Regions from separate parts of the Aquabacterium sp. A08 genome, predicted to be linked through region 1. Evidence: riboswitches for the same ligand, from Rfam matches in the RefSeq annotation. Region 1 holds a riboswitch; the other holds the start of a gene.
The links. Region 1 has a riboswitch for thiamine pyrophosphate ahead of thiC (phosphomethylpyrimidine synthase ThiC). Riboswitches for the same ligand answer to the same signal wherever they lie in the genome.

Region 1 (15,824 bases):
GACGGTGGCATCTTCACCCTCGGCTACTACGCCAAGCAGGGCGCGGCCCTGGGCGACGCCACCTTCCTCCTGGACGGCGCGCGCATCCGCATGGCCAAGGACCCGCTGTTCCAGACCCAGCACATCCTCACCCCCACGCGCGGCGTGGCGCTGTTCATCAACGCCTTCAACTTCCCCAGTTGGGGCCTGTGGGAAAAGGCCGCGCCGGCCCTGCTGTCGGGCGTGCCCGTCATCGTCAAGCCCGCCACCAGCACGGCGTGGCTCACCCAGCGCATGGTGCAGGACGTGGTCGACGCCAACATCCTGCCGGCCGGCGCCCTGTCCATCGTCTGCGGCTCGTCGGCCGGGCTGATGGACCAGCTGCAGCCCTTCGATGTGGTGTCCTTCACCGGCTCGGCCGACACCGGGCGCATCATCCGCTCGCACCCCGCGGTGGCCCAGCGCTCGGTGCGCTGCAACATCGAGGCCGACAGCGTCAACTCCGCCCTGCTGGACCCCGCCGCCACCGCCGACAGCGAAGCCTTCCAGCTGCTGGTGAGCGAGGTGGTGCGGGAAATGACCGTCAAAAGCGGCCAGAAGTGCACCGCCATCCGCCGCGTGTTCGTGCCGCGCGCGCTGTACGACGCCGCCGCGCAGGCCATCGCCGCCAAGCTGGCCAAAACCACCGTGGGCGACCCGCGCAGCGAAGGCGTGCGCATGGGCGCGCTGGTGAGCCGCGAACAGTTCGACACGGTGCAGGCCGGCATCGCCCACCTGAAAACCGAAGCCGAGGTGCTGTTCGACGGCAGCCAGACCGCCCTGGTGGACGCCGACCCCGCCGTGGCCGCCTGCGTCGCCCCCACCCTGCTGGGCAGCCGCCAGCCGGCCGACGCCGAGGTGCTGCACGCCGTGGAAGTGTTCGGCCCGGTGGCCACGCTCATGGCCTACGACGGCATCGAACAGGCCCACGAGCTGATCCGCCGCGGCGAAGGCTCGCTCGTCATGTCGGTGTTCAGCGCCGACCCGGCCTTCATCGCCCAGACCGCGGCTGAGTTGGGTTCCAGCCACGGCCGGGTGCACGCCGTCTCGCCCGACATCGCCACGCTGCACAGCGGCCACGGCAACGTGATGCCGATGTCGCTGCACGGCGGCCCGGGCCGCGCCGGCGGCGGCGAGGAACTGGGCGGCCTGCGCGCCCTGAACTTCTACCACCGCCGCACCGCGGTGCAGGCCAGCACCGCCGCCCTCGACCAATGGGGTGCGGCGGCCGTGGCCTTCCAGCCCTGACGCCGCGCCCCCCCCGCCTTCCACAACAAACATCCCTGGAGACACCCATGACCGCCCGCCCGCCCGCCCCGCCCCCCACCGAGTTCAACTTCGCACAGCACCTGATCCGGCTCAACGCCGGGCGCGGCGAGCGGGTGGCCCTGATCGACGACCAGGGCCGGCTGACCTACGCCGAGCTGGCCGACCGGGTGCGGCGCATGGCCAACGGCCTGCAGTCGCTGGGCCTGCGGCGCGAGGAACGGGTGCTGCTGCTGATGCAGGACAGCAACGACTGGATCGTGTCCTTCCTCGGCGCGCTGTACGCCGGCGTGGTGCCGGTGTGCCTGAACACCCTGCTCACCGCCGAGGACTACGCCTTCATGCTGAACAACAGCCGGGCCCAGGCGGCGCTGGTGTCCGAAGCCCTGCTGCCCACGCTGGAGGCCGCTTTGGAGCAGGGCCCACACGAGGTGCAGCACCTGGTGGTGTCGCGCGCAACCCTGCCGCTGCCGGCCGGCCCGGGCTACCGCGCCGTGGCACTGGACGCCTTGCTGGCGGGGGCGGCGCCCCAGGCCTCGCCGGTGGCCACGCTGGCCGACGAGGCCGCGTTCTGGCTCTACTCCTCCGGCTCCACCGGCCGCCCCAAGGGCACGGTGCACACCCAGGCCAACCTGTACTGGACCGCCGAACTCTACGCCCAGCCGGTGCTGGGCCTGACCGAGGACGACACCGTCTTCTCGGCCGCCAAGCTGTTCTTCGCCTACGGCCTGGGCAACGGCCTGAGCTTCCCGCTCAGCGTGGGCGCCACCGTGGTGCTGATGGCCGAGCGCCCCACCCCGCAGGCCGTGTTCCAGCGACTGACCGGGAGCACACCTGCACTGGCAGGACGCCAACCCACCGTGTTCTACGGCGCCCCCACCGGCTACGGCGGCATGCTGGCCCAGCCCGACCTGCCGCCCAAGGCCGATGTGGCCCTGCGGCTGTGCTCATCGGCCGGCGAAGCGCTGCCGCGCGACATCGGCGAACGCTGGACCGCCCACTTCGGCGCCGAAATCATCGACGGCATCGGCTCCACCGAGATGCTGCACATCTTCCTGTCCAACCGCCCCGGCGACGTGCGCTACGGCACCACCGGCAAACCGGTGCCCGGCTACGAGGTGGAACTGCGCGGCGAGGACGGCCTGCCCCTGGCGCCCAACGCCGACGGCAGCATCGACATCGGCGACCTGTATGTGAAGGGCCCGAGCGCGGCGCTGATGTACTGGCACAACCGCGAGAAGTCGCGCGACACTTTCCAGGGCGCCTGGACCAAGAGCGGCGACAAGTACAGCCGCGACGCCGAGGGCTACTACACCTACGCCGGCCGCAACGACGACATGCTCAAGGTCAGCGGCATCTACGTCAGCCCGTTCGAGGTGGAGGCCACGCTGGTGCAGCACCCGGCCATCCTGGAGGCGGCGGTGATCGGCACCACCGGCGCCGACGGCTTGACCAAGACCAAGGCCTTCATCGTGCTCAAGGCCGGGCAGGCGCTGGACGAAGACGGCGTCAAGGCCTTCTGCAAGGAACACCTGGCACCCTACAAGTACCCGCGCCAGATCGAGTTCGTCACCGAACTGCCCAAAACCGCCACGGGCAAGATCCAGCGCTTCAAGCTGCGCGACCTGGAGGCGCAGCGCAGCGGCGGGCACTGACACCCTGCTGTGGACCCATACCCGCCCCCACCGGGGCGGGGCGCGCGCCCCAGGTCAATCGGGGGGCTGCAAGGCCGACTGCGGCAGCCCGAACACCTGGTCGAAGCACCAGGTGAACACCACGGTGTACACGAGGAAGAACAGCAGCAGGCCCAAGTCGGCCAGAAAGGCCAGCCACAGCGTGGTGTCCAGCCACCAGGCCATCACCGGCACCAGAAACACGGTCAGCCCGCCCTCGAACCCGAGGCCGTGGGCCACGCGCCGCTGCCAGGAGCGGCCCTTGACCGGCTGGCGCCGCTCCCAGCGCTCGAACAGGGTGTTGAAGACGTAGTTCCAGGTCACCGCGATGCCCGAGGTGAGCACCGACAGGCCCACCGCCGACGGCCCCGGCTCGTTGAAGGCCAGCGCCAGCGCCAGCGCCACCACCACGATGGCGATGGCCTCGTACAGCGCCACCTGCACCACGCGGCGGGTGCGGGGCCCCAGGCGGCGCCAGACAGGCACCGGCCGGGTGGGCACCGCGGGCGTCGGCCCCATCAGGTGTCCTTGCTGATCTTGATGCTGGGGAACTTGCTGGAAAAGTCCTTGGCCTTGTTCGCCACGGTGATCGCCACCTGGCGCGCGACCGCCTTGTAGGTGCCGGCGATTTCGCCGTCCGGGTCGGCCACCACGGTGGGCTGACCGCTGTCGGCCTGCACCCGGATCTGCATGTTCAGGGGCAGCGCGCCCAGGTAGTCCATGCCGAACTCGGTGGCCATGCGCTTGCCGCCATCGGCGCCGAAAATGTGTTCGGTGTGGCCGCAGCTGGGGCAGCAGTACACTGCCATGTTCTCCACCAGGCCCAGGATGGGCACGCCCACCTTCTCGAACATCTTCACGCCCTTGCGCGCGTCCAGCAGGGCGATGTCCTGCGGCGTGGTCACGATCACCGCGCCGGTCATGGGCACGCGCTGGCTCAGGGTCAGCTGGATGTCGCCGGTGCCGGGCGGCATGTCCACCAGCAGGTAGTCCAGGTCTTTCCAGTTGGTCTGGCGCAGCAGCTGGTCCAGCGCCTGGGTGGCCATGGGGCCGCGCCAGATCATGGCCTCGTCCTTGTCCACCAGGAAGCCGATGGAAATCACCTGCACGCCGTAGTTCTCCAGCGGCTCCATGGACTGGCCGTCCACGCTCTCGGGCCGGCCTTCGATGCCCATCATCATGGGCTGGCTGGGGCCGTAGATGTCGGCGTCCAGGATGCCCACGCGCGCGCCCTCGGCGGCCAGCGCCAGCGCCAGGTTGACGGTGGTGGTGCTCTTGCCCACGCCGCCCTTGCCCGAGGCCACGGCGATGATGTTCTTCACGTTGGGCAGCAGCTGCACGCCACGCTGCACCGCGTGCGCGATGACCCGCGTCTGCAGGTTGACCGAGACGTTGTCCACGCCGGGCACGCCCTTGGCAGCGGCGATCAGCGCCTTGCGCAGCGCCGGGTGCTGGCTTTTGCACGGGTAGCCGAATTCGACGTCAAAGGACACGTCGCCGTCCTGCACCTGCAGGTTCTTGAGCGCGCGGGTGGACACAAAGTCTTTGCCCGTGTTCGGGTCTTGCACGGTTTGCAGCGCCTGCAGCAGTGCCTGTTGTTCTACGGCCATCTGGGGTGGTCTCCGGTCTAGAGGAATGGGTGGCCGAAGTCTATCCGGTCCGGCGGGTGGCGCCTGCACACCAGACGACAGTGCCCTCATTAAAATCGAGGGCTTGCCCACAAGGACCCCCACATGAGCCAGCGTCGCTTCTTCGTCACCACCGCCCTGCCCTACGCCAACGGCAACTTCCACATCGGCCACATCATGGAGTACATCCAGGCCGACATCTGGGTGCGGATGCAGCGCATGCACGGCCACGAGGTGCACTTCGTGGGCGCGGACGACGCGCACGGCGCGCCGATCATGATCGCCGCCGAAAAGGCCGGCGTCACCCCGCAAGCTTTCGTCGCCAACATCGCCGCCGGCCGCGCCCAGTACCTCGAAGGCTTCCACGTGAAGTTCGACAACTGGCACAGCACCGACGGCCCGGAAAACCACGAACTGGCCCAGGCCATCTACCGCGGCCTCAAGGCCAACGGCCTGATCAGCACCAAGACCATCGAGCAGTTCTTCGACCCCGAGAAGAACATGTTCCTGCCCGACCGCTTCATCAAGGGCGAATGCCCCAAGTGCGGCGCCAAGGACCAGTACGGCGACTCTTGCGAGAGCTGCGGCGCCGTGTACGCCCCCACCGAGCTGAAACACCCCTACTCCGCACTCTCCGGCGCCACCCCGGTGCTGCGCACCTCCGAGCACTATTTCTTCAAACTCAGCGACCCGCGCTGCATCGAGTTCCTGGAAAACTGGACCGCCGAACCCGGCCGCCTGCAGCCGGAAGTGCTCAACAAGATCAAGGAATGGTTCGCCAAGGACGAGCACGGCCAGGGCGGCCTGGGCGACTGGGACATCAGCCGCGACGCACCCTACTTCGGCATCGAAATCCCAGACGCGCCGGGCAAGTACTTCTACGTCTGGCTGGACGCCCCCATTGGCTACCTGGCCAGCCTGAAGAACCACTTCGCCAAGGGCCAGGCCGCGAACCACTGGCACCCTGAATCGCGCACCCCGCAGTCCTACGACGAGTTCGTGGCCGACCCCGCGGTGGAACAGGTGCACTTCATTGGCAAGGACATCACCTACTTCCACACCCTGTTCTGGCCGGCCATGCTGCGGTTCAGCGGCCGCAAAACGCCGACGCAGGTCAACGTGCACGGCTTCATCACCGTCAACGGCGGCGAAAAAATGAGCAAGAGCCGCGGCACCGGCCTGGACCCGCTGAAGTACCTGGGGCTGGGCATGAACCCCGAATGGCTGCGCTACTACCTGGCCGCCAAACTGAGCAGCCGGGTGGAAGACGTGGACTTCAACCCCGACGACTTCGTCGCCCGCGTCAACAGCGACCTGGTGGGCAAGTACATCAACATCGCGTCGCGCGCGGCGGGTTTCATCGCCAAACGCTTCGGTGGCCAACTGGGCGCCATCTCGGCCGACGGCGAGGCGCTGCTGGACCACCTGCAGCAGGCCGTGCCGGGCGTGGCCGAGTTGCTGGCCGAGCGCGAGTACGGCAAGGCCATCCGCGAAACCATGGCCCTGGCCGACCGGGTGAACGAGTACGTGGACGCCAACAAGCCGTGGGAGCTGGCCAAGCAGCCCGGCATGGACGCCCGCCTGCACGACGTGTGCACCACCTGCATCGAAACCTTCCGCCTGCTGACCGCGCTGCTCAAGCCGGTGCTGCCGGCACTGGCCGCCCAGGTGGAAGCCTTCCTGCAGTGCGAACCCCTGACCTACGCCAACGCCACCACGCCGCTGGGCGCCGGCCACACCATCGCCGCCTACCAGCACCTGATGCAGCGGGTGGACATCCAACTGCTCGAGGCCCTGTTCGAGCCGCCCGCCGCGCCCGAACCGGAAAAGGTCATCCCCGGTGGTGAAGACATCGCCCCCACCATTTCCATCGACGACTTCGCCAAGGTGGACCTGCGCATCGCCCGCATCGACCACTGCGAGCCGGTGGAAGGCTCCACCAAGCTGCTGCGCCTGACGCTGGACGTGGGCGAGGGCCGCACGCGCAACGTGTTCAGTGGCATCGCCAGCATGTACCAGCCCGCCGACCTGATCGGCAAGCTCACCGTGGTGGTGGCCAACCTGGCGCCACGCAAGATGAAGTTTGGCGTGAGCGAAGGCATGGTGCTGGCCGCCAGCCACGCGGACGACAAAGCCCAGCCCGGCATTTACGTGCTGCAGCCGTGGCCGGGCGCGCAGCCAGGCATGCGCATCCACTGACCGGACGCCGGCGTGCACCCGCAACTGCGTGGCTGGGTGGACGTGCAACGCACGCACCAGGCCAACGTGCGCCTGGGGCTGACGCTGGCCTTCGTCGCTGGCGCCACCAACGCGGGCGGCTTCCTGGCGGTGGGGCAGTACACCTCGCACATGACCGGGGTGGTTTCGTCGGTGGCCGACCAGATCGTGCTGGGCCAGTGGGCGCTGGCGGCGGCCGGCCTGGGTGCCCTGCTGGCGTTTGTGCTCGGGGCCATGACCACTGCCTGGCTGGTGAACTGGGGCCTGCGCCACGGCCTGCACAGCGCCTTTGGCCTGCCACTGCTGCTCGAAGCCGTGGCGCTGCTGCTGTTCGGCCTGTTCGGCGCGGCCATCGGCCTGCTGGCCACCCTGTTCCTGCCGCTCACGGTGGTGCTGCTGTGCTTCATCATGGGGCTGCAGAACGCGGTCATCACCAAAATCTCCAAGGCCGAGATCCGCACCACCCACCTCACCGGGCTGGTCACCGACCTGGGGCTGGAACTGGGCAAGCTGCTCTACGTCAACCGCCACCCGCGCCAGGCGCCGGTGCGCGCCAACCGCGACAAGCTGCGGCTGCAGGCGCGCATGGTGGGCAGCTTTTTTGCGGGCGCGCTGCTGGGGGCGCTGGGCTTCAAGCACCTGGGCTACGTCAGCACCCTGCCGCTGGCGGTGCTGCTGTTGCTGCTGGTGTGGCGCCCGCTGTGGGCCGACGTGCGGGCGCAGGGCTGACCCGGGCGCTGACGCCCCGGCGCGCCCGCCTGCGCCGCCGCACTGGTACAAACCCCGACGCCGGGCACAGGGCTTTGTAAGCTGCACCCCAGTTTGCGGGCGGTAACATGGGGAATGGCCCTACGCATGCCCCCCCTGGCCCCCTTCCGCCCCCGCCTGCTGCAGGAACTGCGCGGCTACAACGGCGAACGGCTGGTCAAGGACATGGGCGCCGGCGCCACCGTGGGCATCGTCGCCCTGCCCCTGGCCATGGCCTTTGCCATCGCCTCCGGCCTCAACCCCGAAGCCGGGCTGTGGACCGCCATCATCGCCGGCTTCCTCATCTCCGCGCTTGGCGGCTCGGCGGTGCAGATCGGCGGGCCGGCCGGCGCCTTCATCGTCATCGTTTACGGCATCGTCGAACGCTACGGCCTGGCCAACCTGCTGATCGCCACCTTCAGCGCCGGGGTGCTGCTGTTTCTTCTGGGTTGGTTCAAGCTGGGTTCGCTGGTGCGCTACGTGCCCATCAGCGTCGTCATCGGCTTCACCAACGGCATCGCGGTGCTCATCGGCCTGTCGCAGCTGCGCGACGTGCTGGGGCTGGACGTGGCCAAAATGCCGGCCGACTTTTTCAGCCAGATCGCCACGCTGGCGCGCCACGCCGACAGCTTCAACCCCTGGGCCTTCGGGCTGGCGGCGGCGTGCGTGTTCGGGCTGTTCCTGTGGCCCCGGCTGTGGGCCAGCGAATCCGGTTTCCGCAAAAAGCTCGACGAATTGCAGACCGTCAGCGCGCTCAAGGCCACCTCGCGCGTGCCGGCCCCGGTGATCGCGCTGGTCACCCTGTCGCTGCTGGCCTGGGCGCTGGACATGCCGGTCGAGACGATCGGCAGCCGCTTCGGCGGCATCCCCCCGGGGTTGCCCGCGTTCGAGTTGCCCGATTTTTCCTGGGAAACCGTCAAGCTGCTGGTGGTGCCCACCGTGACGCTGGCGATGCTGGGCGCCATCGAATCGCTGCTGTGCGCGCGCGTGGCCGACCAGTTGAGCGACCGCCCCAAGCACGACCCCAACCAGGAGCTGATGGCGCAGGGCGTGGCCAACGCGGTGGTGCCCTTCTTCGGCGGCATGCCGGCCACCGGCACCATCGCCCGCACCGTCACCAACATCCGCGCCGGGGCCACCTCGCCGGTGGCGGGCATCGTGCACGCGGCCACGCTGGCGCTGGTGGTGCTGGCCGCCGCGCCGCTGGCCCAGCACATCCCGCTGGCGGTGCTGGCCGGGGTGCTGCTGTTCGTGGCCTGGAACATGGGCGAATGGCGGGAATTCGCCCGGCTCAAACAGTTCACCAACCACTACCGGCTGATGTTGCTGTCCACCTTTTTCGTCACCGTGGTGTTCGACCTGACGGTGGCGGTGGAACTGGGCCTGGTGCTGGCGGTGGTGCTGTTCGTGCGGCGGCAGAGCGACATCTTCCGCGTCGACGCCACCGGCGGCAGCGACACGCGGCTGCACTACAAACTCTACGGCTCGCTGTTTTTCGGGGCGGTGGCCAAGATCGACCCCATCGTGGCGGCGGTGGAAAACGCCCCCCACCCGCTGCACGTGGTGCTGGACGCCAGCCAGCTGATTTCGCTCGACACCACCGGCCTGGACGCGCTGGAACAGCTGCACAAGGCGCTGGACAAGCGCGGCGGCCACCTGAGCATGACCCACCTGAACGAACAACCGCGCTCGCTGCTGGAACGCTCGGGCTTTGCCGCCCGGCTGCACCCCGACACCCCCGAAGCGCCCTCCGGCGGGGCTGGGTAAAATCGCCGCTTATGAACCTCTTTGCCCGCCCCCACTACGCATCGGACGCCACGCAGTTCATCGACTCGCTCAAGGCGGCCAAGCCCACGCTGGAAGCCGAGCAACGCCAGGGCCGCGCCCTGCTGTGGGACCGCCCGGTGGACCGCGGTTTCAACGCCGCGGCCGACGCCGCCCGCGTGGAACAGAAGCCCTACGTCTACCAGACCGAGCCCAGCCTGCGCTGAGCCCACGGCCGCCCCGGCCAGCATGAGCCCCGCCACCGCGCCGGCCGCCGAGCTGCCCCCGGCCCCGCCCGACCCCGCCGCCACCCTGCCCGAGGTGGTGGACCAGGTGGCGCGCGCGCGCCTCTACGGCGAACCGCTGTTCGCGCTGCCGCAGGACCTCTACATCCCGCCCGACGCGCTGGAAGTCTTCCTGGAGGCCTTCGAGGGCCCGCTGGACCTGCTGCTCTACCTGATCCGCAAGCAGAACTTCAACATCCTCGACATCCCCATGGCCGAGGTCACGCGCCAGTACCTGGGCTACGTGGAGCAGGTGCGCGCCCGCAACCTGGAGCTGGCCGGCGAATACCTGCTGATGGCGGCGATGCTGATCGAGATCAAGTCGCGCATGCTGCTGCCGCCCAAAAAGGCGGCCGAGGGCGAGGAAGCCGAAGACCCCCGCGCCGAGCTGGTGCGCCGCCTGCTGGAATACGAGCAGATGAAGCGCGCCGCCTTGCGGCTGAACGACCTGCCGCAGCTGGGCCGCGACTTCCTGCGCGCCCAGGTGCACGTGGAGCAGTCGCTGGTGCCGCGCTTCCCCGACGTGGACCCGATCGACCTGCAAACCGCCTGGCGCGACATCCTGCGCCGCGCCACGCTGGTGCAACACCACCGCATCCGCCGCGAGGAACTGAGCGTGCGCGAACACATGAGCCTGGTGCTGCGCCAACTGCAGGGCCGTCGCTTCGTCGAATTCGGCGACCTGTTCGACCTGCGCCAGGGCGTGCCGGTGCTGGTGGTCACCTTCATCGCCATGCTGGAGCTGGCCAAGGAAACGCTGATCGAGCTGACCCAGGCCGAAGCCTTTGCCCCCATCTACGTCCGGCTGGCCTACACCCCCACCTGAGGCCCGCCGTTTTGGCCCCCCGGCCACCCCGGAACCGTTCATGACCGCCTCCACCCCACACGCCCCCAGCGCCACCACCACCCGCCAATTTGACGTGGTCATCGTCGGCAGCGGCCTGGCCGGCCTGAGCACCGCGCTGCTGCTGCCCCCCCACCTGCGCGTGGCGGTGCTGACCAAACGCACCATCGAAGACGGCTCCAGCGGCTGGGCCCAGGGCGGCATTGCCGCCGTGCTGGCCGAGGACGACAGCTTCGACGCGCACGTGGAAGACACCTTCGTGGCCGGCGCCGGCCTGTGCGACCCGGCGGCCACCCGCTTCACCGTGGAAAACGCGCCCGAAGCCATCGCCTGGCTGCGCGCCATGGGCACCCAGTTCACCCTGCACGACGGCGAGTTGCACCTGACGCGCGAAGGCGGCCACAGCCACCGGCGCATCGTGCACGCGGCCGACGCCACCGGCGCGGCCGTGCAACACACCCTGATCGACCGGGTGCACCAGGCGCCCAACGTGCAGGTGTTCGAGACCCACAACCTGGTGGACCTGATCCTGAGCGACAAACACGGCGGTCAAACCGACGCGCCGCGCCGCTGCCTGGGCGCCTACGCCCTGAACGAAGACACCGACGCAGTGGAAGCCTTTGTGGCCCCCCACACCGTGCTCTGCACCGGTGGCGCGGGCAAGGTGTACCTGTACACCTCCAACCCCGACACCGCCACCGGCGACGGCATTGCGGCGGCCTGGCGCGCCGGCTGCCGGGTGGCGAACATGGAATTCATCCAGTTCCACCCCACTTGCCTGTACCACCCCAAGGCCAAGAGCTTCCTCATCACCGAGGCGGTGCGCGGCGAAGGCGGCCTGCTGAAATTGCCGGCGCACCTGGGCGGCCACCGCTTCATGCCCGACCACGACCCGCGCGCCGAACTGGCCCCGCGCGACGTGGTGGCCCGCGCCATCGACTTCGAGATGAAAAAGCACGGCCTGGACTGCGTCTACCTCGACATCTCGCACCAGCCGCCCGAGTTCCTGCGCGAGCACTTCCCCAACATCCTGGCGCGCTGCGCCGAGCTGGGCATCGACATCACCCAAGAGCCAATCCCCGTGGTGCCGGCTGCGCACTACACCTGCGGCGGCGTGGTGACCGACCTGAACGCCCGCACCGACCTGCCTGGCCTGTACGTGGTGGGCGAGGCCAGCTGCACCGGCCTGCACGGCGCCAACCGCCTGGCCAGCAACTCGCTGCTGGAGTGCATGGTGTTTGCCCGCGCCGCCGTGCGCGACATGGCGGCCCAGCCCACGGCGGCCATCCCCACCATCCGCCCGTGGGACGACAGCCGCGTCATCGACGCCGACGAGCACGTCGTCATCTCGCACAACTGGGACGAACTGCGCCGCTTCATGTGGGACTACGTGGGCATCGTGCGCACCGACAAGCGGCTGGAACGTGCCGCCCACCGCATCGCGCTGCTCAAGGCCGAAATCCAGGAGTTCTACAAAAGCTTCCACGTCACCCGCGACCTGCTCGAGCTGCGCAACCTGGTGGAAGTGGCCGACCTGATCGTGCGTTGCGCCCAGGCGCGCAAGGAAAGCCGGGGCCTGCACTTCAGCCGCGACCACACCGGCCTGCTGCCAGAGGCATTGCCCACGGTGCTGGACCCGAACGCGGGCTGAAAGCCGCCGGGACGGGCGTGGCCTTGCACCCCTGGGCCCCGTGGCGCCGGTAACGGCGCCCAGGCTGACCGCTCGCGGCGGTGCTCACAGGACGGCGTAACGCCCCGGCTTGTGGTTGATGGCGATGAACAGGTTCATCACCACCGCCGCCAGCACCGACCACGCCACCCGCTCGGGCTCCACCACCGTGAGCGCCAGCAGCACGATGGTGCAATCGATGCCCATTTGCACCTTGCCCGCGCGCCAGCCCTTGGCCCGCTGCAGGTACAGGCTGATGATGGTGGCCCCACCCAAACTGGCGTGGTGCCGCGCCAGGAACAAACAACCCGAACCCAGCAGCAAACCGCCCAGCACGGCGGCGTAGGCCGGATGCAGCCGCTCGATGGCGAACAGCTGCGGCGACCACTGCGTCAACGCCGACAGCAGCGTGATGGCCAAAAAGGTCTTGAGCGTGAACTCGCGCCCCATGCGGCGCCAGGCGAACCAGTAAAACGGCAGGTTGATGAGAAAAAACCACTGCCCCAGCCCCCAACCGGTGGCGTAGTGCAGCACGAAGGCCGCGCCGGCCGTGCCGCCGGTGAGCAAACCGGACTGCGCAAACAAAATCAGCGCCAGCGACACGAACAGCGTGCCGGTGAAGATGGCCTGGGCGTCTTCAAAAACGGTGTGGGTTTGAATGGGTGGGACGGGGTGGGTCATGTCGCGGGTCAGATGCAGGCATCATGCCATGCGCTGCCACGGTGCCAAACGGGTGGGCCGTACAATCCGCACTGCTCCGGGGTGTCCACATGGTGTGGGCTGAGATGGCGATGCCGAACCCGCGAACTTGATCCGGTTCAGACCGGCGGAAGAAGAGCTGTCACATCCCGCGTTGCGTGGACACCCTTGCAGGCCCTTGGCCCGCGTGGGGCCGCGCCGCCGGGGCGACCTTCGGAGCACCCACCCTGCCACCGAAGGAGACACGCCCCGTGAACGCCCCTGCCGACAAATTCCTCGCCACCACCGCCCAGGTGGACCAGGCCGCCATCCAGCCCCTGCCCAATTCCCGCAAGGTGTACGTGGAGAGCTCCCGCCCCGACATCCGCGTGCCCATGCGTGAGATCAGCCAGAGCGACACCCCGGCCAGCTTCGGCGCCGAACCCAACCCGCCCATCTTTGTGTACGACTGCTCCGGCCCCTACACCGACCCGGCCGCGCACATCGACATCCGCCAAGGCCTGCCCGCGCTGCGCCAGAAGTGGATCGAAGAACGCAACGACACCGAGGTGCTGCCCGGCCTGAGCAGCGCCTTCGGGCGCGAGCGCGCCGCCGACCCCAAGCTCGACGCACTGCGCTTCCCCGGCCTGCACCGCCAGCCGCGCCGCGCCCTGCCCGGCACCAACGTGACGCAGATGCACTACGCCCGCCGCGGCATCGTCACGCCCGAGATGGAGTACATCGCCATCCGCGAAAACCTGCGCCGCCGGGAGTACCTGGAATCCCTGAAAACCGCTGGCCCCACCGGCCAGAAAATGGCCGCCATGATCGGCCGCCAGCACCCGGGCCAGCATTTCGGCGCCAGCATCCCGACCGAGATCACGCCCGAGTTCGTGCGCGACGAGGTGGCCCGTGGCCGCGCCATCATCCCCAACAACATCAACCACCCCGAAACCGAGCCGATGGTCATCGGCCGCAACTTCCTGGTGAAGATCAACGCCAACATCGGCAACTCTGCGCTGGGCTCGTCCATCAACGAGGAAGTGGACAAGATGACCTGGGCCATCCGCTGGGGCGGCGACACGGTGATGGACCTGTCCACCGGCAAGAACATCCACGAAACGCGCGAGTGGATCGTGCGCAACTCGCCCGTGCCCATCGGCACCGTGCCCATCTACCAGGCACTGGAAAAGGTCAACGGCAAGGCCGAGGACCTGACATGGGAGATTTTCCGCGACACCCTGATCGAACAGGCCGAGCAGGGCGTGGACTACTTCACCATCCACGCGGGCGTGCTGCTGCGCTACATCCCACTCACGGCCAACCGCATGACGGGCATCGTCAGCCGGGGCGGCTCCATCATGGCCAAGTGGTGCCTGGCGCACCACAAGGAAAGCTTCCTCTACACCCACTTCGAGGACATCTGCGACATCATGAAGGCCTACGACGTGGCCTTCAGCCTGGGCGACGGCCTGCGCCCCGGCTCCATTTACGACGCCAACGACGAAGCCCAGCTGGGCGAACTCAAGACCCTGGGCGAACTCACGCAGATCGCCTGGAAGCACGATGTGCAGGTGATGATCGAAGGCCCCGGCCACGTGCCCATGCACCTGATCAAGGAGAACATGGACCTGCAGCTGGAGCAATGCCACGAGGCGCCCTTCTACACCCTGGGGCCGCTGACCACCGACATCGCCCCGGGCTACGACCACATCACCAGCGGCATTGGCGCAGCCACCATCGGCTGGTACGGCACCGCCATGCTGTGCTACGTGACGCCCAAGGAGCACCTGGGCCTGCCCAACAAGCAGGACGTCAAGGAAGGCATCATCACCTACAAGCTGGCGGCCCACGCCGCCGACCTGGCCAAGGGCCACCCAGGGGCGCAGATCCGCGACAACGCTTTGAGCAAGGCGCGCTTCGAGTTCCGTTGGGAAGACCAGTTCAACCTGGGCCTGGACCCCGACAAGGCGCGCGAATTCCATGACGAGACCCTGCCCAAGGACTCGGCCAAGGTGGCACACTTTTGCTCGATGTGCGGGCCGCACTTCTGCAGCATGAAGATCACGCAGGATGTGCGCGACTTCGCGGCACAGCAGGGCGTGAGCGAAGCCGAGGCGTTGGAGAAGGGCATGCAAGCCCAGTCCGACGCGTTCCGCAAGGCCGGCGGCGAGGTGTACATCCCGATCCAGCGGGTCTGACGCCGGGCCGTCCGCGCCCCGTCTTGTATGCAAGCGGTGCGCGGCGGTCTGTCACAATCCGCCCCCACCGCGCACCGCGCTCAGGAAACCGCCATGTTCCGCACCTTGCTCAAATCCAAAATCCACCGCGTGGCCGCGACCCACGCCGAACTGCACTACGAGGGCTCCTGCGCCATCGACGAAGACCTGATGGACGCGGCCAACCTCTGCGAAAACGAACAGATCCACATCTGGAACATCAACAACGGCGAGCGCTTCGTCACCTACGCCATCAAGGGCCAGCGCGGCTCCGGCATGATTTCGGTCAACGGCTCGGCCGCGCGCCGCGCCCAGGTGGGCGACCTGCTCATCATCGCCGCCTTTGCCCAGGTGCACGAAGACCACGTGGCCCAACACAAGCCCCAACTGGTGTTCGTGAACGAACGCAACCAGCAGGTGGAGCTGCGCGACAAGGTGGCCACGCAGCGGCTGTGAGCCCGCGCCGCCCGCGGCTCAGGGCCCGGGCGAGCGCAGTTCCCAGGTGGCCGTCAGGCGCCCGGCAAAGGTGAGGGCCAGCGTGGCGCCGTCGGTCGCCTCGCTCAGGCGCACGCCGGGCTGGGGCGCCGGCTCGGTGTGCGCCACCGCCAGCAGGCCTGCCGGCCAGCGCACCGTCAGCGTGGCGTCCATCGGCAGGTAGCCGTCCAGGTAGCGGCGCATCAGCGGGCCGGCGTGCAGACGCCAGCGGCCGGGGCCGGTGGACTCCAGCGCGCGCGAACGCAACCCGATGCAGACGTGCCCGCCGCGCTGCACGTCGGCCAGCTCCACCCGGTGGCCGTCCACCCAGGCGCGGCCCACG
Region 2 (15,824 bases), on a different contig from region 1:
GCCACCGCGGCGGGCCGGCGGCGTTGGCGTGGCCCGCTCAGGCGCTGGGGCAGGCGTCGGGCAGGCCGTAAAAGCCTCGGATGCCTTCCCAGGCCTGCTCGGGTTCGTCCACGTACTGGAACAGTTCCAGGTCTTCGGGCGAAATCGCGCCTTCTTCCACCAGCACGTCGAAATTGATCAGGCGCTTCCAGTAGGCGCTGCCGTACAGGAAGATCGGCACCGGCTTGGCCTTTTTGCACTGCACCAGCGTCATCACCTCGAACAGCTCGTCGAGCGTGCCGAAGCCGCCAGGGAAGGCCACCAGGGCCTTGGCGCGCATCAGAAAGTGCATCTTGCGCAGCGCGAAGTAGTGGAACTTGAAGCACAGCTCCGGGCTGATGTAAGGGTTGGGCGCCTGTTCGTGCGGCAGCAGGATGTTGAGCCCGACGTTGAGCACGCCCCGGTCGTGGGCGCCGCGGTTGGCCGCTTCCATGATGCCGGGCCCGCCACCGGTGGCGATGTAGAGCTGGTCGGCCTTGGGACAGCTCTGGCTGTAGTCGGCCACGAGCTGGGCAAAGCGGCGCGACTCGTCGTAGTAGCGGGCGTTGCGCACCAGCGCCTGGGCGCGGCGGAGGGCGGCGGCGTCGCCACTGGCCTGCGCGGCTTCAAGCTGGCGCTGGGCCTCGGCCGGTTCCCGGAAACGGGCGCTGCCGAACACCACGATGGTGTTGTCGATGCCCAGTTCGGTCTGGGCCAGGTCGGGCTTGAGCAGTTCGAGCTGAAAGCGGATGCCGCGCGTCTCGCGCCGCAGCAGGAATTCTGGGTCAGCGAAGGCCAGGCGGTAGGCGTCGGCCTGCAGCTTCTGGGTGCCGTCGGACATCAGGTGCATTTCCACGGCCGCATCGGCCAGGCGGCTGTTGTGCAGGTGGTGGGGAGGTGGGGTCATGGGCTGGCCTTGTGTGGGTGGGAGGTGGCTGGAGCAAGAAGCGTGCAGGCAACAAAAAAGGCTCCGCAGAGCCTTTTGGAGCCGGGAACGCCACGGGCGTTCAGACGCGCTTGCGGTATTCGCCGGTGCGGGTGTCGATTTCGATCTTGTCGCCCTGGTCCACGAACAGGGGCACGGGCACCTCGAAGCCGGTGGCGATCTTGGCGGGCTTGAGCACCTTGCCGGACGTGTCGCCCTTGACGGCGGGTTCGGTCCAGGTGATTTCACGCACCACGCTGGTGGGCAGTTCGACCGAAATGGCCTTGCCGTCGTAGAAGACCACCTCCACGGCCATGCCGTCTTCCAGGTAGTTCAGGGCGTCGCCCATGTTCTCGGCTTCGACCTCGTACTGGTTGTAGTCGGCGTCCATGCAGACGTACATCGGGTCGGCGAAGTAGGAGTAGGTGCACTCTTTCTTGTCGAGGATGACGTTGTCGATCTTGTCGTCGGCGCGGAACACGACCTCGGTGCCCATGTTGCTCAGCAGGGCCTTGAGCTTCATGCGCACGGTGGCCGCGCCGCGGCCCCCACGGGCGTATTCGGTTTTCAGGACGATCATCGGGTCCTTGCCGTGCATGATGACGTTGCCAGCGCGGATTTCTTGAGCGATTTTCATGGTTTTTCCAGGCAGTTGTGCCGCTCTGGCGGGGGCAGGGCCTCAGCGCGCGGCGGGGTGCGAGCATGTCGCAAAACCCCGAATTTTACCGTTTTTCCAAGACGAATCCGAGCAACTGCGTCGTCAGGTCGGTCTGGCGCAGCAGGCGTTCGCGGGCCTGCTGCACGGTGTGGCGCCAGCGCGCCAGGGTGGGGCCGTTCAGCGCGGGCGCGCCCGCGGGGCCGATGCCGTTCCAGTGGTGGTGCATCTGGCGCAGATCGGCCGGGGCGTCGAGCCAGTCGAGGAAAGCGTCGAGCTTGGCGTGGTGGGCGTCGTCGTGCTGCGGGTAGATCTGCCAGACGAAGGGTTGGCCGGCCCACAGGGCGCGCACCAGCGAGTCTTCACCGCGCACGAAGTTGAGGTCGCAGCGCCACAGGGTCTGGTCGAAGCCGGCCTGGGGGCAGTGGGGCAGGGCGGTGGCGTGGGCGCCGGCGGGCAGGGCGTGCCGTGCCGCGGCAAAGGCCTGCCAGGCGCGGCCCGGGGCGACCTGCCAGTGGGCGTGGCGCAGGTCGGGGTGTTGCATCAGGCCGGGCAGGGCGGTCGGTTCGTAGCAGAACAGGGACACCTGGGGCGCGCCGGCCTGCGCCGCGCCACCGGCTGCCGACCGGAACCGGGCGAGGCGCTCCATCAGCTCGGGCTCGCGCAGCAGTCCGCCGGTGGCCGGCGTGAAGCCGGGGTAGAAAAACCAGCGCATCCGCCCGGCCAGCGGCCCGCTCATCACCGGCGAGGGCAGGCGGTGGCAGCGTTCCACGTAGCCTTCGGCGCTCAGGTACTCCAGGTTGAGCCAGACCGGCTGGGGGCCGTCGCGCGCGGGCAGCAGGCGCGCGACCCAGGCCGGCGCGGCTTGGCAACCAAAAGCCTCCACCAGCACGTCGCCCGGCGGCACCTCCGGGGGCGGGGTGTGCGGGTCGCTTTGCGGCCAGGGGTGCACCTCCACGCCCGGCCACCGGCCTTGCCGCGCGCCGGGGGCCATCCAGTCCAGCGGGGCCGGGTCGTCGGTCCACAGCCGCACCCGCTGGCCGCGGGCGGCCAGGTCGGCGCTCAGGCGCCAGCACACGCCCAGGTCGCCCCAGTTGTCGATCACGTGGCAGACGATGTCCCAGGTCAGAACGGGGGCGGCGGGGTGGTGCATGGCGCGATTGTCGCGCGGCCGGCGCGGCCCGCGGGGCGGTGCCACAATCGCGCATCACCATGACCCCGCAACACCCCGAAGCCCTGCTCCAGGCCGTGGCCGCCTTGCCCGGCCTGCCCGGCGTTTACCGCTATTTCGACGCCGCCGGCCTGCTGCTGTACGTGGGCAAGGCGCGCGACCTGAAAAAGCGCGTTTCCAGCTACTTCACCAAAAGCCACGACGGCACCCGCATCGGCCACATGGTGAGCAAGATCGCGCGCATGGAGACGACCGTGGTGCGCTCCGAGGCCGAGGCGCTGCTGCTGGAAAACAACCTCATCAAGACGCAGCAGCCGCGCTTCAACATCCTGTTCCGCGACGACAAGAGCTACCCCTACCTGAAGTTGAGCGCCAGCCTGTGGGCGGCGGCCACGCCCCGCTCGCCCGCCGCCACCGGCGCGCCGCTGCCCGAGCACTACCCGCGGATGTCCTACTACCGGGGCGCGGTGGACCGGCGCCACCAGTACTTTGGCCCTTACCCGAACGCCTGGGCGGTGAAGGAGACCATCCAGCTGCTGCAAAAGGTGTTTCGCCTGCGCACCTGCGAGGACACGGTGTTCAACCACCGCACCCGCCCGTGCCTGCTGTACCAGATCAAGCGCTGCAGCGGCCCGTGCGTGGGCTTTGTCAGCCCGGCCGACTACGCCGCCGACGTGCGCAGCGCCAGCGCCTTCCTGCGCGGCGAAACCCAGACCGTGCTGGACGAACTGGAGCGCCGCATGCTGGCCCACGCCGAACAGCTGGCGTTCGAGCAGGCCGCGGAGGTGCGCAACCAGATCAGCGCCCTGTCCACCGTGCTGCACCAGCAGACCATGGAGAGCACCACCGACCAGGACGTGGACATTTTGGCGGTGCGGCTGCAGGGCGGGCGCGCCTGCGTCAACCTGGCCATGGTGCGCGGTGGGCGCCACCTGGGCGACCGGCCCTACTTCCCCGCCCACGTGGAGGACGGGGTGGTGCTGGCCACCCACGACGAGGCGGCCGAGGGCGACGCCACCACCACCGGGCCGGCGGCCGGCGACGTGCCGCTGGCGCCCGAAACGGCCCGCGTGGGCGCCGAGCAGCGGGTGCTGGAGGCCTTCATGGCACAACACTACACCGGCGTCGCGCCGCCCCCGGTGCTGGTGCTGGGGGCGCCGGTGTCGCCGCACCTGCTGGCGCTGCTGGCCGAGCAGAGCGGCATCCGGCTGCACCCGGTGTTCCACCCGCGCGAACACCGCCGCGCCTGGCTGGACATGGCCCAGCAGAACGCCGACATCCAGCTCACCCGGTTGCTGGCCGAGGAGGGTTCGCAGCAGGCCCGCACCCGGGCGCTGGCCCAGGCGCTGGACCTGCCCGAAGACGGCCTGGAGCAGCTGCGCATCGAATGCTTCGACATCTCGCACACCGCCGGCGAATCCACCGTGGCCTCGTGCGTGGTGTTCGAGGCCCACAAGATGCAGAGCGCGCAGTACCGGCGCTACAACATCGACGGCATCACCCCCGGCGACGACTACGCCGCCATGCGCCAGGTGCTGCAGCGCCGCTACGGCAAACTGGCACAGGCCTTGCGCGACGCCGGCGACGCGCACAAGGCGGGCGCCCAGCGTTTCCCGGACATCGTGCTGATCGACGGTGGCAAGGGCCAGGTGGGCGTGGCGCGCGAGGTGTTCGAGGGCTTGGGGCTGGACCTGGGCCGCCTGGTGGGCGTGGAAAAGGGCGAGGGCCGCAAGGTCGGGCTGGAAGAGCTGGTGTTTGCCGACGGCCGCGAGAAGGTGTACCTGGGCGCCGATTCGGCCGCGCTGATGCTGGTGGCGCAGATCCGCGACGAGGCGCACCGCTTCGCCATCACCGGCATGCGGGCCCAGCGCGCCAAAACCCGCACCGGCGGCAGCCAGCTGGAGGACATTCCCGGCGTTGGCCCGAAAAAGCGTGCGCGCCTGCTGCAGCGCTTTGGCGGCGTGCGCGGCGTGGCCGCGGCCAGTGTGGACGACTTGGCCACGGTGGACGGCATTTCCCCCGAACTGGCCGAAGCCATTTACCGCGCCCTGCGCTGACCGGCCCGCCGCGGCGCGGCCGGCGCCCTGGGCGACAGTGGCAACCCCTGGCCGCGCCGCAAAGGCCCGCATAATGGCGCCCATGTTCTTCAACCTGCCAACCCTGCTCACGTGGGCGCGCATCGCGGCCATCCCGCTCATCGTGGCCGTGTTTTACTCGGCGGGGTTGTCGCCGGCGATGCAGAACCTGGTGGCCACGGTGCTGTTCGTGCTGTTCGCCGCCACCGACTGGGCCGACGGCTACCTGGCGCGCAAGCTCAACCAGACCTCGTCCTTCGGTGCCTTCCTGGACCCGGTGGCTGACAAGTTTTTGGTGTGTGCCTGCGTGCTGGTGCTGGTGCACCTGGACCGGGCCGACGTGTTCGTGGCCCTCATCATCATTGGCCGGGAAATCGCCATTTCGGCGCTGCGCGAGTGGATGGCCATGATCGGTGCCAACAAAAGTGTGGCCGTGCACATGGTGGGCAAGCTCAAGACCACGGTGCAGATGGTGGCCATTCCCTTCCTGCTCTACGACGGGCGCCTGTTCGGGGTGCTGGACACGCGGCTGTGGGGCACGGTGCTGATCTGGGCCGCGGCGGTGCTGACGGTCTGGTCCATGGTCTATTACCTGCAGAAGGCCTTGCCCGAAATCCGCGCCAAGGCGCGCTGAGCGGCTGCGCCCATGGTGTCCTCCGCGTCTGACAACGGCTGGCTGCGCGCCATGCCCTGGGTGTTCGTGCTGATTTGGAGCACCGGTTTCATCGTGGCGCGCTACGGCATGCCCCACGCCCCGCCCATGACGTTTCTGGCCTGGCGCTATGCGCTGTCCATCGCTTGCTTTCTGCCGTGGATCTGGCTGGCCAAGGTGGCCTGGCCGCAAAGCCGCCAGCAGTGGCTGCACCTGGGTGTGCTGGGGGTGTTGATGCACGCCGGTTACCTCGGCGGCGTCTGGGCGGCGGTCAAGGCCGGCATGGGCTCGGGCCTGTCGGCGCTGGTGGTGGGGCTGCAGCCGGTGCTCACGGCCATCTGGCTGTCGTCCACCGGCGGCCAGGTCACGCGGCGCCAGTGGGCTGGCCTGGCGCTGGGCTTCACCGGGCTGGTGCTGGTGGTGTCGCGCAAGTTTGGCGCTGGCGGCCCGGGCGACACGGCCACCTGGTTCAACCTGTCCTTTGCGGTCATTGCGCTGTTCAGCATCACCGTGGGCACGCTCTACCAGAAGCGCTTTGTGCGGCCCTGCGACGTGCGCAGCGCCAACACGGTGCAACTGCTGGCCGCTTTCGCCGTCACCCTGCCGCTGGCCTTGCTGGAAACCGAGGGCATGGCCTGGAACGGCCAACTGGTGGGCGCGCTGGCCTGGTCGGTGCTGGGGCTGACGCTGGGCGGCAGCTCCCTGCTGTACCTGCTCATCCAGCGCGGTGCGGCGGCCTCGGTGTCCAGCCTGATGTACCTGGTGCCGCCCACCACCGCACTCATCGCCTGGGTGCTGTTTGCCGAACCCATCACCGCCGTCACCCTGGCCGGCACCGCCCTGACCGCCGTGGGCGTCAGCCTGGTGGTGCGGCCCGCCAACACCTGACATTGCCATGAGCACACACCGCATCGCCGTGATCGCCGGAGACGGCATCGGCCAGGAAGTCATGCCCGAGGGGCTGCGCGTCATGGAGGCGGCCGCCAGCCGCTTCGGCATCGACCTGCGCTTCGACCATTTCGATTTTTCCAGCTGGGCCTATTTCGAGCGGCACGGCCAGATGCTGCCCGACGACTGGAAGGCGCAGATCGGCGGGCACGACGCCATCTACTTCGGCGCGGTGGGCTGGCCCGACAAAATCCCCGACCACATTTCTTTGTGGGGGTCGCTGCTGTTGTTCCGTCGCGAGTTCGACCAGTACGTCAACCTGCGCCCAGCGCGGCTGATGCCCGGCATTGTGGCGCCCGTGGTGCGCCGCGACGGCTCGCCGCGCCAGCCCGGCGAGATCGACATGATGATCGTGCGCGAGAACACCGAGGGCGAATACTCCAGCATCGGCGGGCGCATGTACCCGGGCACCGAGCGCGAGATCGTGGTGCAGGAAACCGTGATGTCGCGCGTGGGCGTGGACCGGGTGTTGAAGTTTGCCTTCGAGCTGGCCCAGAGCCGCCCCAAGAAGCACCTGACCAGCGCCACCAAGAGCAACGGCATCGCCATCACCATGCCCTACTGGGACGAGCGTGTGGCCGAGATGGCGCGGGCCTACCCGGACGTGGCGCTGGACAAGTTCCACATCGACATCCTGACCGCGCACTTCGTGCAGCGCCCCGACCAGTTCGACGTGGTGGTCGCCAGCAACCTGTTCGGCGACATCCTGAGCGACCTCGGGCCCGCCTGTACTGGCACCATCGGCATCGCGCCCAGCGCCAACCTGAACCCGACGCGGCAGATGCCCTCGCTGTTCGAGCCGGTGCACGGCTCGGCGCCCGACATCGCGGGCCAAGGCATCGCCAACCCCATCGGCCAGATCTGGTGCGGGGCGATGATGCTCGACTTCCTGGGCCACCGCGACGCCCACGACGCCGTGCTGGCGGCCATCGAAACCGTGCTGGACCCGGCCAATGGTGGGCCGCGCACGCCCGATATCGGTGGCCGGGCCCGCACCAGCGACCTGGGGCGGGCGGTGGCCGAGGCCTTGCGCGCCGCCTGACCGGCCGGCGCCCGGCGCCGCCCACTAGAATCACCGTCTGTTGACCCAGGCCCCTACCGAAAGCAGAACCATGAACAAAGCGGAGCTCATCGAACACATCGCCACCGAGGCCGACATCTCCAAAGCCTCGGCCACCCGCGCCCTGGAGGCCACGCTGCAGGCCATCGCCACCACCCTGAAAGACGGGGGCAGTGTGTCGCTGGTGGGCTTTGGCGCGTTCAGCGTGACCGAGCGCGCCGCCCGCACCGGCCGCAACCCCAAGACGGGCGAGGCGGTGCACATCGAAGCCGCTAAAATCCCCAAGTTCAAGCCGGGCAAGGCGTTGAAAGACGCTATCATTTGAAATTCTGGTCTTCGGGGTGCTTAGCTCAGTTGGTAGAGCGGCGCCCTTACAAGGCGTAGGTCGGGGGTTCGAGCCCCTCAGCACCCACCACCCGAAGCCCCCTCAAAAGAAGGCGAACCCCGGTTCGCTTTTTTTGTTTCAGGCAGCACCATGTTCGATTACTTCCGCAACAACATCAAATTCCTCATGGGTTTTCTGATGCTGTTGATCATCCCGTCCTTCGTGCTGTTCGGCATCGAGGGGTACAGCAGCTTCCGCGAGGGCAAAGACGTGGTCGCCCAGGTAGGCAAAACGGACATTTCCCGTCAGGAATGGCTGGCCGCCCACCAGAATGAAGTGGACCGGCTGGTGGCCAGCATGCCCGGCGTGGACCGCGCCCTGCTGGACAACGAAGACAGCCGCCTGGCCACGCTGGAACGCCTGGTGAACGACCGCGTGCTGGCTTTGGCCGCGACCGAGGGCCTGTTCCTGACCACCGATCAACGCCTGGCGCGCGAGCTGACCCAGGACCCGGCCATTGCCGCCCTGCGCCAACCCGACGGCACGCTGGACGTGGAGCGCTACCGCGAACTCCTGCGCGGCCAGGGCCTGTCCCCTGAGCAGTTTGAGGCCAATGTGCGCGCCGATCTGGCCCGGCGCCAGGTGGCGCAAGGCATCGCCGCCTCCAGCTTCGTCAGCGACGCCAGCGCGCGCACCGCATTGCAGGCGTTTTTTGAGCGCCGCGAGGTGCAGGTCGCCCACTTCCGCCCGGCCGATTTCCGCAACCGGGTGCAGGTGAGCGACGCCGACGTGCAGGCCTTTTACGACCAAAACACCGCGGCTTTCCAGACCCTGGAGCAGGCCGACGTGGAATACCTGGTGCTGGACCTGGACGCCGTGGCGCGCAACGTGCGCCTGAACGAGAGCGACCTGCGCGCCTACCACGAGCAAAACAGCGCCAGCCTGGCCCAGCAGGAACAGCGCCGTGCCCGCCACATTCTGCTGACGGTGGAGCCCGGCGCCAGCGCCGACGCCAAGGCCGCGGTGCGCGCCCAGGCCGACGCACTGCTGGCCCAGTTGCGCCAGTCGCCCGAGCGGTTCGCCGAACTGGCCCTCACCCGCTCGCAAGACCCGGGTTCCGCCCAGCAGGGCGGGGACCTCGACTTTTTTGGCCGGGGCGCCATGGTCAAGGCCTTCGAGGACGCGGCCTTTGCGCTGGAGCGCGGTCAGCTCTCGGACGTGGTGGAAACCGAATTTGGCTTCCACCTCATCCAGGTGACCGATGTGCGCCGCCCACAGCCCGAACCGTTCGAGCAGGCCCGCCCGCGGCTGCAAGCCGAACTGGCCAAACAGCAGGCGCAACGCCAGTTCGCCGAGGCGGCCGAAGACTTCAGCAACCTGGTGTACGAACAGGCCGACAGCCTGGCGCCGGCCGCGGCCAAGCTGGGCCTGACGGTGCGCAGCGCCACCGGCCTGCCGCGCAGCGGCCCGCAGAACCCGCAGCGGGACGCGGTGTTGGCCCACCCGCGCGTGCTGGCCGCCGTCTTCACCGCCGAAGCCCTGGCGCAAAAGCGCAACAGCGAAGCGATCGAGGTGGGTCCCAGCCAGCTGGTGTCGGTGCGGGTGCTGCACCACCGGCCAGCCCAGGTGCGGCCCTTGGCAGAGGTGGCGACCGACGTACGCGAGCGCCTGGTGCAGCAACGCGCCCTGGAGGCCGCCCGCACCGAGGCCCAGGCCCAATTGCTGGCCTGGCAGGCCCTGCCGGCTGCTGCCAAGCTGCAGGCGCCGGTGGTGGTGTCGCGCGACGGCGCCCAAGGCCTGCCGCCACCGGCTGTGGTGGCCGCCCTGAGCGCCGCCGCCGGCCCGAGCACCCCCGCCTGGACCAGCGCCGATCTGGGCGCCGACGGCTGGATGGTGCTGCGCGTCAACCGTGTCCTGCCCCGCGACCAGGCCGACGCCACCCGTGCCCAGCAAGAGCGCGAGCAACTGACGCAGCTGTGGGCGCAGTCCGAGTCGCAGGCCTTCCTGCAGGCCTTGCGTGCCCGCTTCAAGGTGAAGATTCTGGAGAAAAAGAAAGAAACCTCGACCGGGGCCTGAAAAACGGCTTTGGACGGGCTATAATTTGAGGCTACGGTGGCTGTAGCTCAGTTGGTAGAGTCCAGGATTGTGATTCCTGTTGTCGTGGGTTCGAGTCCCATCAGCCACCCCAAGTCAATCCAGCACTTAGCCCGGTTCGCCGGGCTTTTTGCTTTTCGGGGTTCGTGGGCGCAGTGTAGCCAGCCAGCGGCACAGGGTTTGTTTCCGGTGTGGGGGCTCTCTGCGTGGCGCCACCCAATGGCGGCGGCCTCAAATCCATCGTCAGCGCCGCCCAGGGTGCGGCCATCAAGAACCCAGCGATCGGACAGCGCCTTGCCCGGAAGCAGGCCATCCCGCCGTGCCTGCAGAGGGTGTTCATTCTGGGTCCGCAGCCACAGCAGGGCCTTGTACGCGCAAGCCGGTGGCCGGCGATGAGGGCCTGGGTGACCTGTTTTCTGGGTTGACTCTGGGCAGACGAAAAAAAAACCGGTTCGGGCAAACCGGTTTTCAGAGGTTGTCGCCGGCCTCAGCAGCCGCCGTAGCCATCCTTGCCATAGCCGACGTTCTGGCGATTTGAAGCGCGGTAACCCGTCGGTGCGTGTGCGCCGGACGTGCCACGGTCCACGCGCGGCTTGGCCAGGTTCACGATGATGGTGCGTCCATCGACGGACATGCCATGCAATGCGCTGATGGCGGCTTGGGCACTTTCGGCCGAGCCCATCTCCACAAAGCCGAAGCCTTTGGATTGGCCCGTGTCGCGGTCCATCATGACCCGGGCCGAAGTAACGCCGCCGAACTCGGCGAAGTTGCTTCGCAGGCTGGCGTCGGTCACGGAATAGGGCAGGTTGCCCACGTAGATCTTGCTGCTCATGTTGGAGCCTTTCTGTGAATGGGGTCGCATCGGCGCGGTGCGTGCGAGCGAACGGGGTGTTCGCTGAGGGTTGAAAATGTGCTGGGTGTCTGCGCTGAGCAGGTCGTCAGTTGGTGTGGCGATGGAGCGGGCCGGTTGGTAGCCAGCCTTGGGTGACGGCAAAGACCCGGGCGGCCCCGCGCAACGGCATGGGCTGGGCGCCTGGAGGGCGACAAACGCACGGGTCAAAAGAGCAACGGAGGGCGAGAAGCTCCGTCAGCCGTGTCACGATTTGCCACATGGGATGGCAGGTGGCTGTAATTGGCCTGTTTATTATAAGACTTGGTTTTTAAAATATGTTGAAATATTATTTTTGGTTTTGAATTGTCGGGGGTCTCTGGCGGTTCACCCTGAGAATGGGGCGCGCATGTCACGCCGCCCAACCGGCCTGCGGCCCTTCAAGCAGGTCACAGACACGTCCCGCGCAGCCAGAGCCTGTGGTGAGCATGTTCCCATGCGGACAACGTGGTTCAAAATGAGGGACTGGGACGCTGTGCACCGTTCAGACGACAGACCACGGCAAGCCCCACCACACACACGGACATTCCCCATGAGCGATTGGAAGACACAACAGATGATCAAGGCCTCAGGCTGGCCCGAGGGGCCCGAAGCCTTCGCCATCGGCGCTGACTTCAGCCGAGCCACTGCCGGCGGTCTGGTCCCTCTGCACTGGGCCTGTGGGCATGGGAAAACCGGCCTGGTCCGACACATGATCGCCCATGGGGCCAACGTCGCGGACACCACGGCGGACGGCCAAAGCATGTTGGAGCTGGCGTTGAACGCTCAGGACTTCCAGACGCTGATGCTGTTGATCGATCAACTCAAAGCGAGGGGTGGCCCGCTGCCCAGTGCGCAGATCCAAGAGCGCTTGACGCAGTCGTTTCGTGGCAGTCACCCCAACTCACGCAACCGCATCCGCCAGACCTTGCACGACTGGAAGCGCATCGCGCGGCATGCGTGATGGCCTGGGCCCCGAGGCTTGTGCCCACATGGGGGCGCTGGTCGGTGGCACGCGGTCCAGGAACTGCGCTGGGCCACAGCACTGCTTGAGCGGGTCTGCACGGTTGCCTTCCCCGCGACACCATGGGGGCCGAGCCGGTCTGCAATCGCCTGCAGACGGCTCCATGAGCGGTGGCCCGGTTCGGTAGGGCCTCAGGCGGCTGGCTTGCGCAGCACACTGAGCGCGCCGCACACCAGGCTGGACGCCACCAACGCCCCGGCGAACGGCGCCAGCGTGGGGATGCTGCCGGGGAAGCTGGCGGCCAGCAGGCCTTGGGCCAGGCTGCCGGTGCTGACCCAGCCCGGCAGCACCGCCCCCACCACGCCGGCCAAGGCCCCGGCGACCGCCGCGGTCGGGGTGGTGTGGCGCCACAGGCCCATCAGTACTGGCACCACGGCGGTGGCGCACAGCAGGTCGGCGATGAGGAACAGGCGCAGCACCGACAGCCCCTGCAAGGCCACCAGCACCACCGGCACCATCAGCGCCACCGTGGCCCAGCGCGCGCTGGACAGCGCCACGCCCGGCCGGGCGGTGACCACCAGCGATGCGATGCCGTTTTGCAGCGTGTCCACCGAGGAGGCCACCAATGCCACGGCCAACAGCAGCGCCGGCAGCGTCAGCCAGGCCGGTGCGCCCTTGAGCAGCGCGAAGAAGGGGATGGGTGGCTGGCCCAGGTCCAGGCCCCGGCTCGCGGCCAGCACGCCCAGGGCGCCAATGGCCGCCACCACCAGCACGGTGGATGCCCCGCCCAGCCAGGCGCCTTGGGCCAGGGCCCGGTCGTCCCGCGCCGCCCAGACGCGTTGCCAATAGCCCTGGTGGAACAGGTTGGCCGCGGTCACCGCGATCACCAGCGTCAGCGCCACGCTCAGCGCCACCTCGGGCGGGGCGCTGGGGGCGGTGACGGGGGGCGCATCGGGCAAGCCGGGCAGCAGCACCGCCAGCACCAGGCCCAGCAAGGCCAGCAGCAGCCAGGCCTGCCAGCGGTCGGTGGCCAGGCTGGCGCGCAGGCCACCCCAGGCGGTGTAGGCCAGCGTGGTCGCGGCCACGCCCACCACCATCCAGGCGCCGGGCAGGCCCGACAGCATGCCGGTGATGGCGCCAATGGCGGTCAGCTCGGCCGTGAGGAAGCACAACATGTACAGCACCGAAATCGCGCTGACCCACAGCCGCAGGCCGGTGCCAAAGCGGTGTTGGGCGTATTCGGCGATGCTGCGCCCGTGGGGCAGGCAGCGCCGGATGGCCGGCCCACACCAGGCCAGCACCAGAAAGGGCAGGGCGGCCCCCAAGGCGTAGCCGGCCACCGCCACCGGGCCCACGAAAGCGCCCACTTCGGGGGGGGCGAACAAAATCCAGGCGCCCAGGCCCGAGGCCAAAAAGGACAGGCCCAAGGTCACGGGCCCCTGCGAATTGCGGGCGGTGACGTATTCGTCGAGACTGGCGTCGGCGCTGCGCGCGCGCAGACCGATCCAGACAAACAACAACAAGGCCGCCCCAAGGGCAGCCACCGTGGCGTACAGCATGTCGCGCTTCCTCCGCCGGTGTGAACCGGATCAGGTTCCAGGGTCTGCCCCGGCGCGCTGGCCGGCGGCACTCTCAGCCCCTTGCGGGACTCCCCTGGCGACTGGGTTGAAAGCGCGGATTCTAGCCCGGGTTGACCATCACCAATTTGCCCTTGACCTGGCGGCTGCCCATCAGCGCGTAGGCGCGCTGCAGCTCGTGCATGGGCAGCGTCTGGTCCAGCACCGGTTTGATCTGGCCCTGCAGGTACCACTGTGCCAGCGTCTGCATCATGGCGGCGTTGGCCTGGGGTTCGCGCTTGGCAAAGTCGCCCCAGAACACGCCGACGAGGGACGCGCCCTTGAGCAGCGCCAGGTTCAGCGGCAGGCTAGGGATAGGGCCCGCCGCAAAGCCGATGACCAGGTAGCGGCCGCGCCAGGCGATGGAGCGGAACACCGGTTCGGCGAAGGCGCCGCCCACCGGGTCGTAGACCACGTCGGGGCCTTTGCCATCGGTGAGCTGCTTGATGGCCTCGCGCAGGCTGCCGTCCGGTGTGTGCTCGCTGTAGTTCAGCGTGGCGTCGGCGCCGGCGTCCAGGCACAGCTGGCACTTGTCGGCGCTGGACGCGGCGGCGATGACGCGCGCGCCGGCCTGCTTGGCGATCTGGATGGCGGCGGTGCCCACGCCGCCGGCGGCGCCCAGCACCAGCACGGTTTCGCCGGGTTGCAGGGCGCCGCGGTCGATCAGCGCGTGGTAAGAGGTGGCGTAGGTCATGATGAAGGCGGCCGCGTCAACCAGGTCGAAGCCCGCGGGCAGGGGCAGGCACAGCGCCGCCGGGGCCAGGGTGTGGGTGCCGAAACCGCCGGTGCCGCTCAGGCAGGCCACCGCCTGGCCGGCTTGCAGGTGGGTCACGTCCGGGCCCACGGCGCGCACCACGCCGGCGTACTCCGAGCCCGGCACAAAGGGCAGGGGCGGCTTCATCTGGTACTTGTTCTGCACGATGAGCAGATCGGGAAAGTTCAGGCTGGCCGCCTTGATTTCCACCAGCACCTGGCCCGGGCCGGGCTGGGGCGTGGGCAGTTCTTTCCAGGCCAGCGCCTCAACGCCGACGGGGTTCTCACACAACCAAGCGTGCATGTTGTCGTCTCCTCATGGGGGTGTTGCGCATGATAGGCAGGCCTTGGTGCTACGGCCAGCACGGTTTGTCCCGGGGGCGACCGGGCGCGTGCGCCCACGCCCAGGGCACGGCCCGGGCAGCGCCCCTACAATGGCCGGTGATGAAAATCCTTCTGTCCAACGACGACGGCTACCAGGCCCCCGGCATCCAGGCCCTGTACGACGCCTTGCGCGACATCGCCGAGGTGGAGGTGGTGGCCCCGGAACACAACAACAGCGCCAAATCCAACGCGCTGACGCTGCATTCCCCGCTCTATGTGCACACGGCGCACAACGGTTTTCGCTACGTCAACGGCACCCCGGCCGATTGCGTGCACATCGCCCTGACCGGCCTGCTGGGCTACACGCCCGACCTGGTGGTCTCCGGCATCAACAACGGCGCCAACATGGGCGACGACACCATTTACTCCGGCACCGTGGGCGCGGCCATGGAAGGCTACCTGTTCGGGGTGCCCGCCATCGCGTTTTCGCAGACCGAAAAAGGCTGGCGCCACCTGGATGCCGCCGCCCGCAAGGCGCAGGAGTTGGTGGCTTTTCTGGCGCCCTCGGTGGCGGCGCACACCCAGGCCGCCAGCGCCGGCCAGTCGCAGCCCTGGTTGCTGAACGTGAACGTGCCGTGCCGGCCGGCCGAGGATTTGCGCGGCTTCAAGGTGGCCCGGCTGGGCCGGCGCCACGCGGCCGAGCGGGTCATCACCCAGGTCAACCCGCGCGGCGACACCATGTACTGGATCGGGGCCGCCGGCCCGGCCAAGGACGATGCCGAGGGCACCGACTTCCACGCCACCGAGCAGGGTCACATCGCCATCACCCCCTTGCAGGTGGACCTGACCGACCACAGCCGTCTGGCCTATTGGGCCCAGTCCGCGGCGCAGGTGGGCAGCGCCCCGCTGGAGGCGGCGCTGGCCGCGGCCACGGCCGCCAGCGCCCAGTGAAACCGCCCGCGCCGCCCGCCGGGCGCCCGCGCCCGGCCTTCCCCGCCAGCCTGAACCAGGTGGTGGGCCAGGCTGCCTCGCTTGCCCCGGCGCGCGGCGCCACCCGACCGGCCCCGGCCGCCACCCTGCAGGTCCCCAGCGGGGCCGGCATGGATTCCAGCGCGGTGCGCCAGGCCATGGTGCGCAAACTCGCGGCCCAGGGCCTGCAGCACCCGGCTGTGCTGCAGGCGTTTGCCGCGGTGGAACGCCACCGCTTCGTCGACAGCGCCCTGGTGGCGCAGGCCTACGAGGACACCAGCCTGCCCATCGGGCTGGGCCAGACCATCTCCAAACCCAGCGTGGTGGGGCGAATGCTGGAACTGCTGTGCGAATGCCCGCTGGTGGCCACGGGCCGGGTGCTGGAAATCGGCACCGGTTGCGGCTAC

Region 2: another riboswitch for thiamine pyrophosphate. It lies ahead of HA630_RS06500 (sodium:solute symporter family transporter); the one in region 1 lies ahead of thiC (phosphomethylpyrimidine synthase ThiC).

Annotation. Positions count from the first base shown of each region.
Region 1 is NZ_JAAQQT010000550.1:3,377-19,200, reverse strand. Features, by position in the region: gene HA630_RS05150 (3,4-dehydroadipyl-CoA semialdehyde dehydrogenase) at 1-1,266, shown strand, start outside; gene HA630_RS05145 (benzoate-CoA ligase family protein) at 1,314-2,939, shown strand; gene HA630_RS05140 (PACE efflux transporter) at 2,994-3,476, opposite strand; gene apbC (iron-sulfur cluster carrier protein ApbC) at 3,476-4,567, opposite strand; gene metG (methionine--tRNA ligase) at 4,691-6,784, shown strand; gene HA630_RS05125 (YoaK family protein) at 6,797-7,531, shown strand; gene HA630_RS05120 (SulP family inorganic anion transporter) at 7,658-9,316, shown strand; gene HA630_RS05115 (DUF3460 family protein) at 9,328-9,540, shown strand; gene HA630_RS05110 (ScpA family protein) at 9,563-10,423, shown strand; gene nadB (L-aspartate oxidase) at 10,464-12,092, shown strand; gene HA630_RS05100 (YitT family protein) at 12,177-12,791, opposite strand; TPP riboswitch at 12,859-12,962, shown strand; gene thiC (phosphomethylpyrimidine synthase ThiC) at 13,061-14,989, shown strand; gene panD (aspartate 1-decarboxylase) at 15,083-15,463, shown strand; gene HA630_RS05085 (hypothetical protein) at 15,482-15,824, opposite strand, start outside.
Region 2 is NZ_JAAQQT010000567.1:12,148-27,971, forward strand. Features, by position in the region: gene HA630_RS06435 (TIGR00730 family Rossman fold protein) at 38-925, opposite strand; gene efp (elongation factor P) at 1,026-1,580, opposite strand; gene earP (elongation factor P maturation arginine rhamnosyltransferase EarP) at 1,666-2,751, opposite strand; gene uvrC (excinuclease ABC subunit UvrC) at 2,811-4,826, shown strand; gene pgsA (CDP-diacylglycerol--glycerol-3-phosphate 3-phosphatidyltransferase) at 4,909-5,478, shown strand; gene HA630_RS06460 (DMT family transporter) at 5,491-6,384, shown strand; gene HA630_RS06465 (tartrate dehydrogenase) at 6,392-7,486, shown strand; gene HA630_RS06470 (HU family DNA-binding protein) at 7,527-7,829, shown strand; tRNA gene HA630_RS06475 (tRNA-Val) at 7,844-7,919, shown strand; gene HA630_RS06480 (SurA N-terminal domain-containing protein) at 7,980-9,905, shown strand; tRNA gene HA630_RS06485 (tRNA-His) at 9,942-10,017, shown strand; gene HA630_RS06490 (RNA-binding protein) at 10,411-10,755, opposite strand; gene HA630_RS06495 (hypothetical protein) at 11,345-11,755, shown strand; gene HA630_RS06500 (sodium:solute symporter family transporter) at 11,947-13,314, opposite strand; TPP riboswitch at 13,304-13,420, opposite strand; gene HA630_RS06505 (NADPH:quinone oxidoreductase family protein) at 13,436-14,428, opposite strand; gene surE (5'/3'-nucleotidase SurE) at 14,569-15,399, shown strand; gene HA630_RS06515 (protein-L-isoaspartate(D-aspartate) O-methyltransferase) at 15,396-15,824, shown strand, end outside.